DNA from 2 places in the Agrobacterium sp. O3.4 genome. Region 1 is predicted to be linked to the other one. Evidence: riboswitches for the same ligand, from Rfam matches in the RefSeq annotation. Region 1 holds a riboswitch; the other holds the start of a gene.
The links. A riboswitch is a leader RNA that binds a small molecule or an ion and turns the genes downstream of it on or off. The one in region 1 is predicted to bind cobalamin.
Positions count from the first base shown of each region.

Region 2: another riboswitch for cobalamin. It lies ahead of M0412_RS15695 (ABC transporter substrate-binding protein); the one in region 1 lies ahead of nrdH (glutaredoxin-like protein NrdH).

Region 1 is NZ_JALPZP010000001.1:2,591,891-2,595,720, forward strand. Features, by position in the region: gene nrdE (class 1b ribonucleoside-diphosphate reductase subunit alpha) at 1-845, opposite strand, end outside; gene nrdI (class Ib ribonucleoside-diphosphate reductase assembly flavoprotein NrdI) at 833-1,231, opposite strand; gene nrdH (glutaredoxin-like protein NrdH) at 1,244-1,465, opposite strand; cobalamin riboswitch at 1,779-2,003, opposite strand; gene M0412_RS12645 (nucleoside triphosphate hydrolase) at 2,137-2,766, opposite strand; gene M0412_RS12650 (ATP-binding cassette domain-containing protein) at 2,763-3,545, opposite strand; gene M0412_RS12655 (ABC transporter permease) at 3,545-3,830, opposite strand, start outside.
Region 2 is NZ_JALPZP010000002.1:626,428-630,257, reverse strand. Features, by position in the region: gene M0412_RS15700 (iron ABC transporter permease) at 1-968, opposite strand, end outside; gene M0412_RS15695 (ABC transporter substrate-binding protein) at 965-1,996, opposite strand; cobalamin riboswitch at 2,156-2,391, opposite strand; gene M0412_RS15690 (GNAT family N-acetyltransferase) at 2,520-3,398, opposite strand; gene argE (acetylornithine deacetylase) at 3,630-3,830, shown strand, end outside.

The DNA.
Region 1 (3,830 bases):
CGCATGATGTCAGGGTGGTGGGCATGCAGATAGACTGCGCCCGCGCCCTGACGCGCGCCAAGCTGGTTGGCGTAGGAAAAGCTGTCTTCCAGCAGCTTCATGACAGGAATGACGCCGGAAGACTGGTTTTCGATGTGCTTGATCGGTGCGCCGAATTCGCGAATATTGGTCAGGGACAGCGCCACGCCGCCGCCGCGCTTTGAAAGCTGCAGCGCCGAATTGATGGAGCGGCCGATGCTTTCCATATTGTCTTCCACGCGTAGCAGAAAACATGAGACCAGCTCACCGCGGCTCTTCTTGCCAGCGTTCAGGAACGTCGGGGTCGCCGGCTGGAAGCGGCCGGAAATGATCTCATCCATCAGGTCGCGGGCAAGCTGTTCGTCACCGCGCGCGAGAGCCAGCGCCACCATGCAGACGCGATCCTCATAACGCTCCAGATAACGTTTTCCGTCGAATGTCTTCAGCGTGTAGGAGGTGTAATATTTGAACGCCCCGAGGAAAGTCGGAAAGCGGAACTTCCGGGCATAGGCTTCGTCATAGAGATCGCGGACGAAATTGAAGGAATACTGATCCAGTACCTCCTGTTCGTAATATCCCTCCGTTACCAGATAATCGAGTTTTTCCCTGAGGTTATGGAAAAACACCGTGTTCTGGTTGACGTGCTGGAGGAAATATTGCCGGGCGGCAAGGCGATCCTTGTCGAGCTGGATCTTTCCGTTCTCGTCATAGAGGTTCAGCATCGCGTTCAGCGCGTGGTAGTCCAGTCCCGTATCAACCGGTTTCTGGCTTGCAGCTACCGGCTGTTTGGCGTCCTTGCGCAGCGCGCCTGAGGTCAGCGTGTCCAAAATCGTTCCAATCCATGTTTGACGTTGGCGACATCTTCCTCCGTGCCGAGAAGCTCGAAGCGATAGAGAAACGGCACGGCACATTTGCGCGAGACGATATCTCCGGCGGATGCGAAAGCTGCGCCAAAATTCGTGTTTCCCGCCGCGATGACGCCGCGAATGAGATTTCGGTTGGAGGGCTCGTTCAAGAACCGGATGACCGGCTTTGGCACGGCCCCTTTCGTGCCGCCGCCCCCATAGGTGGGGGTGACGAGCACATAGGGCTCAGACACATGAGGCACATCCTCCTCGGCGCCGAGTGGCAGGCGCAATAATCGCCGCCCCAGTTTCAGAAGGAAACGATGCGTGTTTTCAGAGCGGCTGGAATAATAAACGATCAGCCCCATCACGCTGCCGCCTTAGCTGATCGCGCCGATCATATCCGGCCGGAAACCCGCCCAATGGCGTTCGCCGGCGACGACCACGGGAACCTGCATGTAACCAAGGCCGCGAACGTGATCGAGCGCATCCGCATCTTCGGAAATATCGACGATCTCATAGCTAACGCCGATGCGGTCGAGTGCGCGATAGGTGGCAGTGCATTGGACGCAGGCGGGCTTGCTGTAAACGGTGACGGTCATAATTTCCTCTTTCGAAGCCGTTCTTGGACACGGCTCAACATTGCCGATTGCAATCGCAATCGGGTGGCGATGGATTTGTCATTCAGGTGGGGCGCACGGCTTAGAGGGTTTGTCACATTTCCGGACGGAAACCGTTTGTCCCGGTTATCCTGAAAACGCTTCTGGCCGCGTAAAATCACTCTCTACGCCGACGAGCGCAGGAACTTAAAAAAATGCACTGGCATGACTTCACCCCGAAGCTTGTTCTGGAAGGGGTCAGAAAAGGGCGAACGCAATTCATTTGCGCCATACCTTCCTTCCGGACACCCCGCCCGTGGACGTTTTCGCTCAAGGCAGGTCTCCTGACTTACGGGTCACAACATCTATCCCGGCCTTCCCGGAGCTTTTGGCTCCAGTGACCCAAATCGGAACGATGCTCGCCGCTTACAGTTGCGGGGGCAGTTTCGGCATTGTTCCGCCATGATGGCGTTGCTCACCGAATTCCCGTCTTAGCTCCCGACGCTTGCGAATCGGGAGAACCTTGAACACCACATATAGCATATGAGGAAATTTTCTCGTCAATAAATAGACACACAAAAGCCCCACCCTGTGGATGAAAAAGATTCAACACATGGTCAACAAAGGCTTAACGGCAAATGCGCCTTGCCGCTCAGTGACGAGAAAGCGTTAACCTATTCCCAGATATCGATGTGAATATCGGCAGGGCGGGCGTTCTCGATCACCCTTTTACCGTTGGGAAGATCGTTTTCAAAAAGTTTGGCGTGGATCGCAGCTGCATCGAGGCCGTAGCCCTGCCATCTGCTCCGCAACCTCTCTTCAAGCACGTTGACCGACGGCCCAACGAAAATAGTAAGGTCGAAGCTCTCGGAAAGCGCCGTCCATGGGGCCTCATTCAGCAGCAGATAATTGCCTTCAGCCAGAATGAAGCGTGTCTCCGGCGCGATGGCGCGGGCGGACGCAATGGCGATTTCGCGGGAGCGGTCGAAAACCGGGACAAGCACCTCCTGCCCGCCCCTGCGGACGGCAGAGACGATATCGAGGAAGCCACGCACATCAAAGGTTTCGGGCGCGCCCTTGCGCGGCAGCAGCCCACGCTCTTCAAGGATGCCATTGTCCATATGGAAGCCATCCATGGGCAGCACGGCGGCCGTTTCGCCCCGCGCCAGCAAAGCATCACAAAGCGCGTCCGCCAGCGTGGATTTGCCGGCCCCAGGGGGACCGGCAATGGCAATGATAAAACGGGATTTGCCCTCTGCCCGCCGAAGAACGTCTTCAGCGATCGTCTCAAGCTTCAGCGTCATGCGGCAAGCGTTTCCTTCGGCGCTTCCTTGGCGCCGGTCATGAAGGCGACGGCGTCGGACATGGAATAGTCCTTTGGATTGATGACGCACAGGCGCTTGCCCAGCCGGTGAATGTGGATGCGGTCCGCCACCTCGAACACATGCGGCATGTTATGCGAGATCAGAACGATCGGCAGACCGCGCGAACGCACGTCAAGAATGAGTTCAAGAACACGCCGGCTTTCCTTCACGCCAAGTGCTGCCGTCGGTTCGTCGAGGATGACGACCTTGGAGCCGAAAGCCGCCGCGCGTGCTACCGCCACACCCTGCCTCTGGCCGCCAGAAAGGGTTTCCACCGCCTGATTGATGTTCTGGATCGTCATCAGACCCAGTTCCGAGAGTTTCTCGCGGGCGAATTTTTCCATGGCCGGACGATCCAGCGCCCGGAACACGCTGCCCTGAATGCCGGGTTTGCGGATTTCCCGGCCGAGGAACATATTGTCGGCTATGGAAAGTGCCGGCGAGAGCGCGAGGTTCTGATAGACGGTTTCGATACCCGCCTTGCGCGCCTCGATCGGCGAGCGGAACTGCACAGGCTGGCCTTCAAGCCTGATCTCTCCCTCATCCGGTGTCACCGCACCGGAAATCGCCTTGATGAGCGAGGATTTGCCGGCGCCATTGTCGCCGATCACCGCCAGGATTTCTCCGGGATAGAGATCGAAATCGGCATGATCGAGGGCGGTCACGCGGCCATAACGTTTGACGAGATTGCGTGCTGTGAGAATAGGTTCTTTTGCCATCAGCCTGCTACCTTTCTGATCCACTGGTCGATTGCGACAGCCATGATGATGAGGACGCCGATCAACAGATAGGTCCATTGCGGGTCGGTTCCGATGAGCCTGAGGCCGAGCGAAAAGACACCGACGATCAGGGCGCCGAAAATCATGCCCATGATCGAGCCGCGCCCGCCGAACAGCGACAGGCCGCCGATAACCACAGCCGTGATGGATTCGATATTGGCAAATTGGCCGGCGGTCGGTGAAACCGAGCCGATGCGGCCGATGAGAGCCCAACCGGCGAAGGCA
Region 2 (3,830 bases), on a different contig from region 1:
GTGATGACCCCGATCGGCAGCACCTGACCAGGAATGACGATGCGCGAGAGAATATCGGCAACAATCATGAAAACAGCACCGGTCAGCGCCGTTACCGGCAGCAATAACCCGTGGCGAACGCCGACGAAGATGCGCGCCGCGTGCGGAATGACGAGACCGACAAAACCGATGGAACCCACCAGCGACACCATCACCGCCGTCATGATCGCCGAAACCGAGATCAGCACCGCATAGGTCCGGCGCACCGGAATTCCGAGCGAGGCGGCGGCCTGACCGCCGAAGGCGAAGGCATCCAGCGCCCGGGAATACCATAGACACACCGCGAGACCGGCGATGCTGACCGGCAAAGCCAGCCAGACATCCGGCCAGCGCACCCCGGAAAGATTGCCGAGAAGCCAGAATATAATGCCGCGCGCCTGTTCGGCATTGGCGGATTTGGTGACGATGAACGAGGTCATGGCATTGAACAGCTGCGAGCCGGCCACCCCGGCCAGAATGATGGCGCTATTGCCGTGACCAGCCCGCACCGCCAGAAGGCTGACCAGCGAGAATGCAACGAAAGCGCCGATCAGCGCCCCCGCCGGCATGGTCAGGAGCCCTGCCCCGAAACCCAGAAGCGCAACCGCGACCGCCCCGGTGGAGGCGCCTGCGGAAATGCCGAGAATATAGGGATCGGCCAGCGGGTTGCGCAAAAGCGATTGCAGCACCGCGCCGGCAAGCGCCAGAGAAGCACCGCAGCAGGCGGCGACAACGGCGCGGCTGAGGCGATAGCTCCAGACGATACCCTCATCCAGCGGCTCCAGCGGATAACCCGCATGGAAGACACGGTTGGCGATGGTTTTCGCCACCACATCGAAGGGAATGGCAGTCTCGCCGATGGCCGCTCCGGCCATCAGCGCGACGAGCAGCAGGGCGAGCGCGGCAAAAGCCAGACCCGCCCTGCCGAGATGGACGGAAAAACCGTTCACTTGGCGAGGCCGGCAGCCGAAATCGCCTCGGCCAGCGTTTCAATACCTTCGATCGTGCGGATGGTCGGGTTCATCGCCTGCGCATCCATATCGAACACATGACCTTCCTTAACGGCGGGCATGATGCTGGCGACGGGGTCGGTCGCAAGGAACTTGTGCTTGACGGCAACGTCATCGGCCGGGAAACGACGACGGTCCATCTTGCCGGCGACGATGACGGTCGGATTGGCCTTGGCGATGGTTTCCCAGCCAACGGTCGGCCATTCCTCATCGCTTTCGATGATATTGGTCAGCCCGAGTGCGGACATGATGTAACCGGGCGCGCCATGGCGGCCCGCCACATAAGGGTCGATATCCAGTTCGGCGCTGGAGAACCAGAAGACGGCGGAAATCTTGCCATTGGCCGAAGCGATCTTGGCGCGGGCGGCTTCTTCACGCTTTTTCAGGTCGGCAACAACCTCTTCGCCGCGGTCCTGCACGTTGAAGATTTTGGCGAGATCGCGGATCTCCTGATAGATCAGCTCCATGGTAAAGCCGGTCTTGCGAACGCCGTCCCCGCCGCCGGAATTATCCTTGCCGACGCAATCGGCCGGCGAGGTGTAAACGGGAATACCGAGTTCGGCGAATTGCGCGGGCGTGCCGACAACACCTTCCGGGCCGATCTGCCACTGGAACTGCGTCGTTACCAGGTCCGGCCTCTTGCCGACAACGGCTTCGAAACTCGGATCATTGTCGGCCAGACGCTCCACCTTGGCGTTGGCTTCCTCGTAACCCTTCAGAACCGGGCCGATCCACAGCGCCGTGCCCACCACCCTGTCGGCAACGCCGAGGAGATAAAGAACCTCGGTCGTGCTCTGGCCGACGGATACCGTGCGGGCCGGCGCCTGTTTGAAGGTGATGTCCTGACCGCAGCTGTTGATCGTCAGGGGATAGACCGTTTCGGCGGCATGGGCGGAAGCGGCGGGCAAAGCCGTAAGCGCAGCGGCCAGAAGGCCGGCATAGGCCGGCAGGCGTCCAGGATTAAACATGTGTTCTCCAGTCGAAATTAAATCGCTTATTCCAGAGCCGCAGGCGTTAGAACGCGCAGCAACAGCGGGACGTCTTGTACGGAGAACAACGACGGGACGCAAACCAAATGTTATGAAATAACATTACAATTTCCTCCTCCGGGCTTCCCCGCCCGTAACGATGGTTCATATTTTGACGGCAGGTCTCCTGGCTCACGGATTTGCGCCGTTCATCTGCCTTCCCGCATTCCGGAGAATACAGTGGCATGACGCCTTGAGGCGCCACGGGGATGAGCGGCAATCCGCTTACAGTTGCGGGGGCAGCCACGGCATTGGGCGATCATCATCACCCGCACCATGTTCCCTATTAATCCCTTCGCCTTTCGGCTGCAGGAACCGTCGCTTTCTCACATAAGGGGCAAGAGCCGGAGCGTCAATCGCCAAAGCATGTCTCACAAGCGTATGGAAACCGTTCTGCGACAAAGACACGCACACAGCAGGAACCCAAAGTGCGTAACATGAAGTCGATGGGAAACGAGGTGCTTCAACACAGGGATGGGCCTGCCAGAGCGAAAATCCCAGCCGAGCCGGAACCTTCCGGCTGCGGCGCATTTTTTGACATGGTCGTCAGTGTTTCAATCACCACCAGTCCGGATTGCGCCAGAAAATCGGTGAGAACACCGTCATCACGCAAGGCATCGAGCCGGACAAGCTGCCCGTCGAGATCGGCAAAATGCCGCCTTACCAGCGCGACTGCCTCCGCTTCCCCCTCCGCAACCACCGGGCCGATGATGTGGCCCCGCCCTGCCGCCCGCCGCAGCGCAAAGGCGGCCAGACGATCCGCCTCGAACAGGCCGTAGCCGGTGTTTTCCCGCAGGAGACGCTGCAGCACGCCCCGGCGTGAAACGCCGAAAGCCGCCCGGTCCAGATCTTCCACGGCGGGGAGATGATGTTCCGAAACTGGCTCGATCCTCTGTTTCTTGCCAAGCTGCGGCGCCTCGGTGGTGCGACGGGCCTTGCCGCGCAGAAGATGCACCCGTTCCGCATCCCCGGTAAAACCGAGCCCGGCAAATAGCCGCCGGGACACCTCCGTTGCATTCAGCCGCAAGGCGGCGGCAGGATATCTCGCCACAAGCTGCCGGACCAGCCAGGGTGCTACGCCCTGCCCCTGCAGGCGTGGGGAGACTATGACCATGCCTAACGTCGCAAAAGCCTGATCATAGGGAAAAAGCATGGCGGTCGCGACAACCCGGTCAATCTCGTCCAGCGCCGCAAGACCCACACCGCACTGGCGCAGGAAACACCATTCATTGGCATGATACCGCCATCCGACAGCCATGGAGAGGGCATGCAGATGATCCGCCTCCACATCGGCGATATCCACGGTCCGCAACTCGAAACTATCGACCTTGAGCAGCTCCATAGCAAACGGCTCTCATTCCCTCCGGCGCGGAACCCTAGGGCCCCGGAAGCCCAGCCCACGACATCCGAAGATAACCGGCCCTGCCCGCAGGAATTTTCTGAAAGCACTGGAAGGACACAACAATCTACCGAAATCATCGGCATTTCAGCAGATAAACGCCGCCGGCCACTCTAAGCTTCTGCGGTGAATAATCCGGCCAGCGGCCAATGGGAACGACCAGCGGGGACGACCATGAACGCAATCGAAATCCTTGAGCGTCTCGTCGCCTTCCCGTCCGTTGTCGGAACCGCCAATGGCGATATTGCCGGATGGATTGCCGATTATCTGGAAGGCCATGGCGCGAAAGTCTCGCTGTTGCCCGGACCGGAGGGCGACCGCGCCAATCTCTTCGCCACGTTCGGCCCGGCCGATCGGGCCGGTTATATCCTGTCC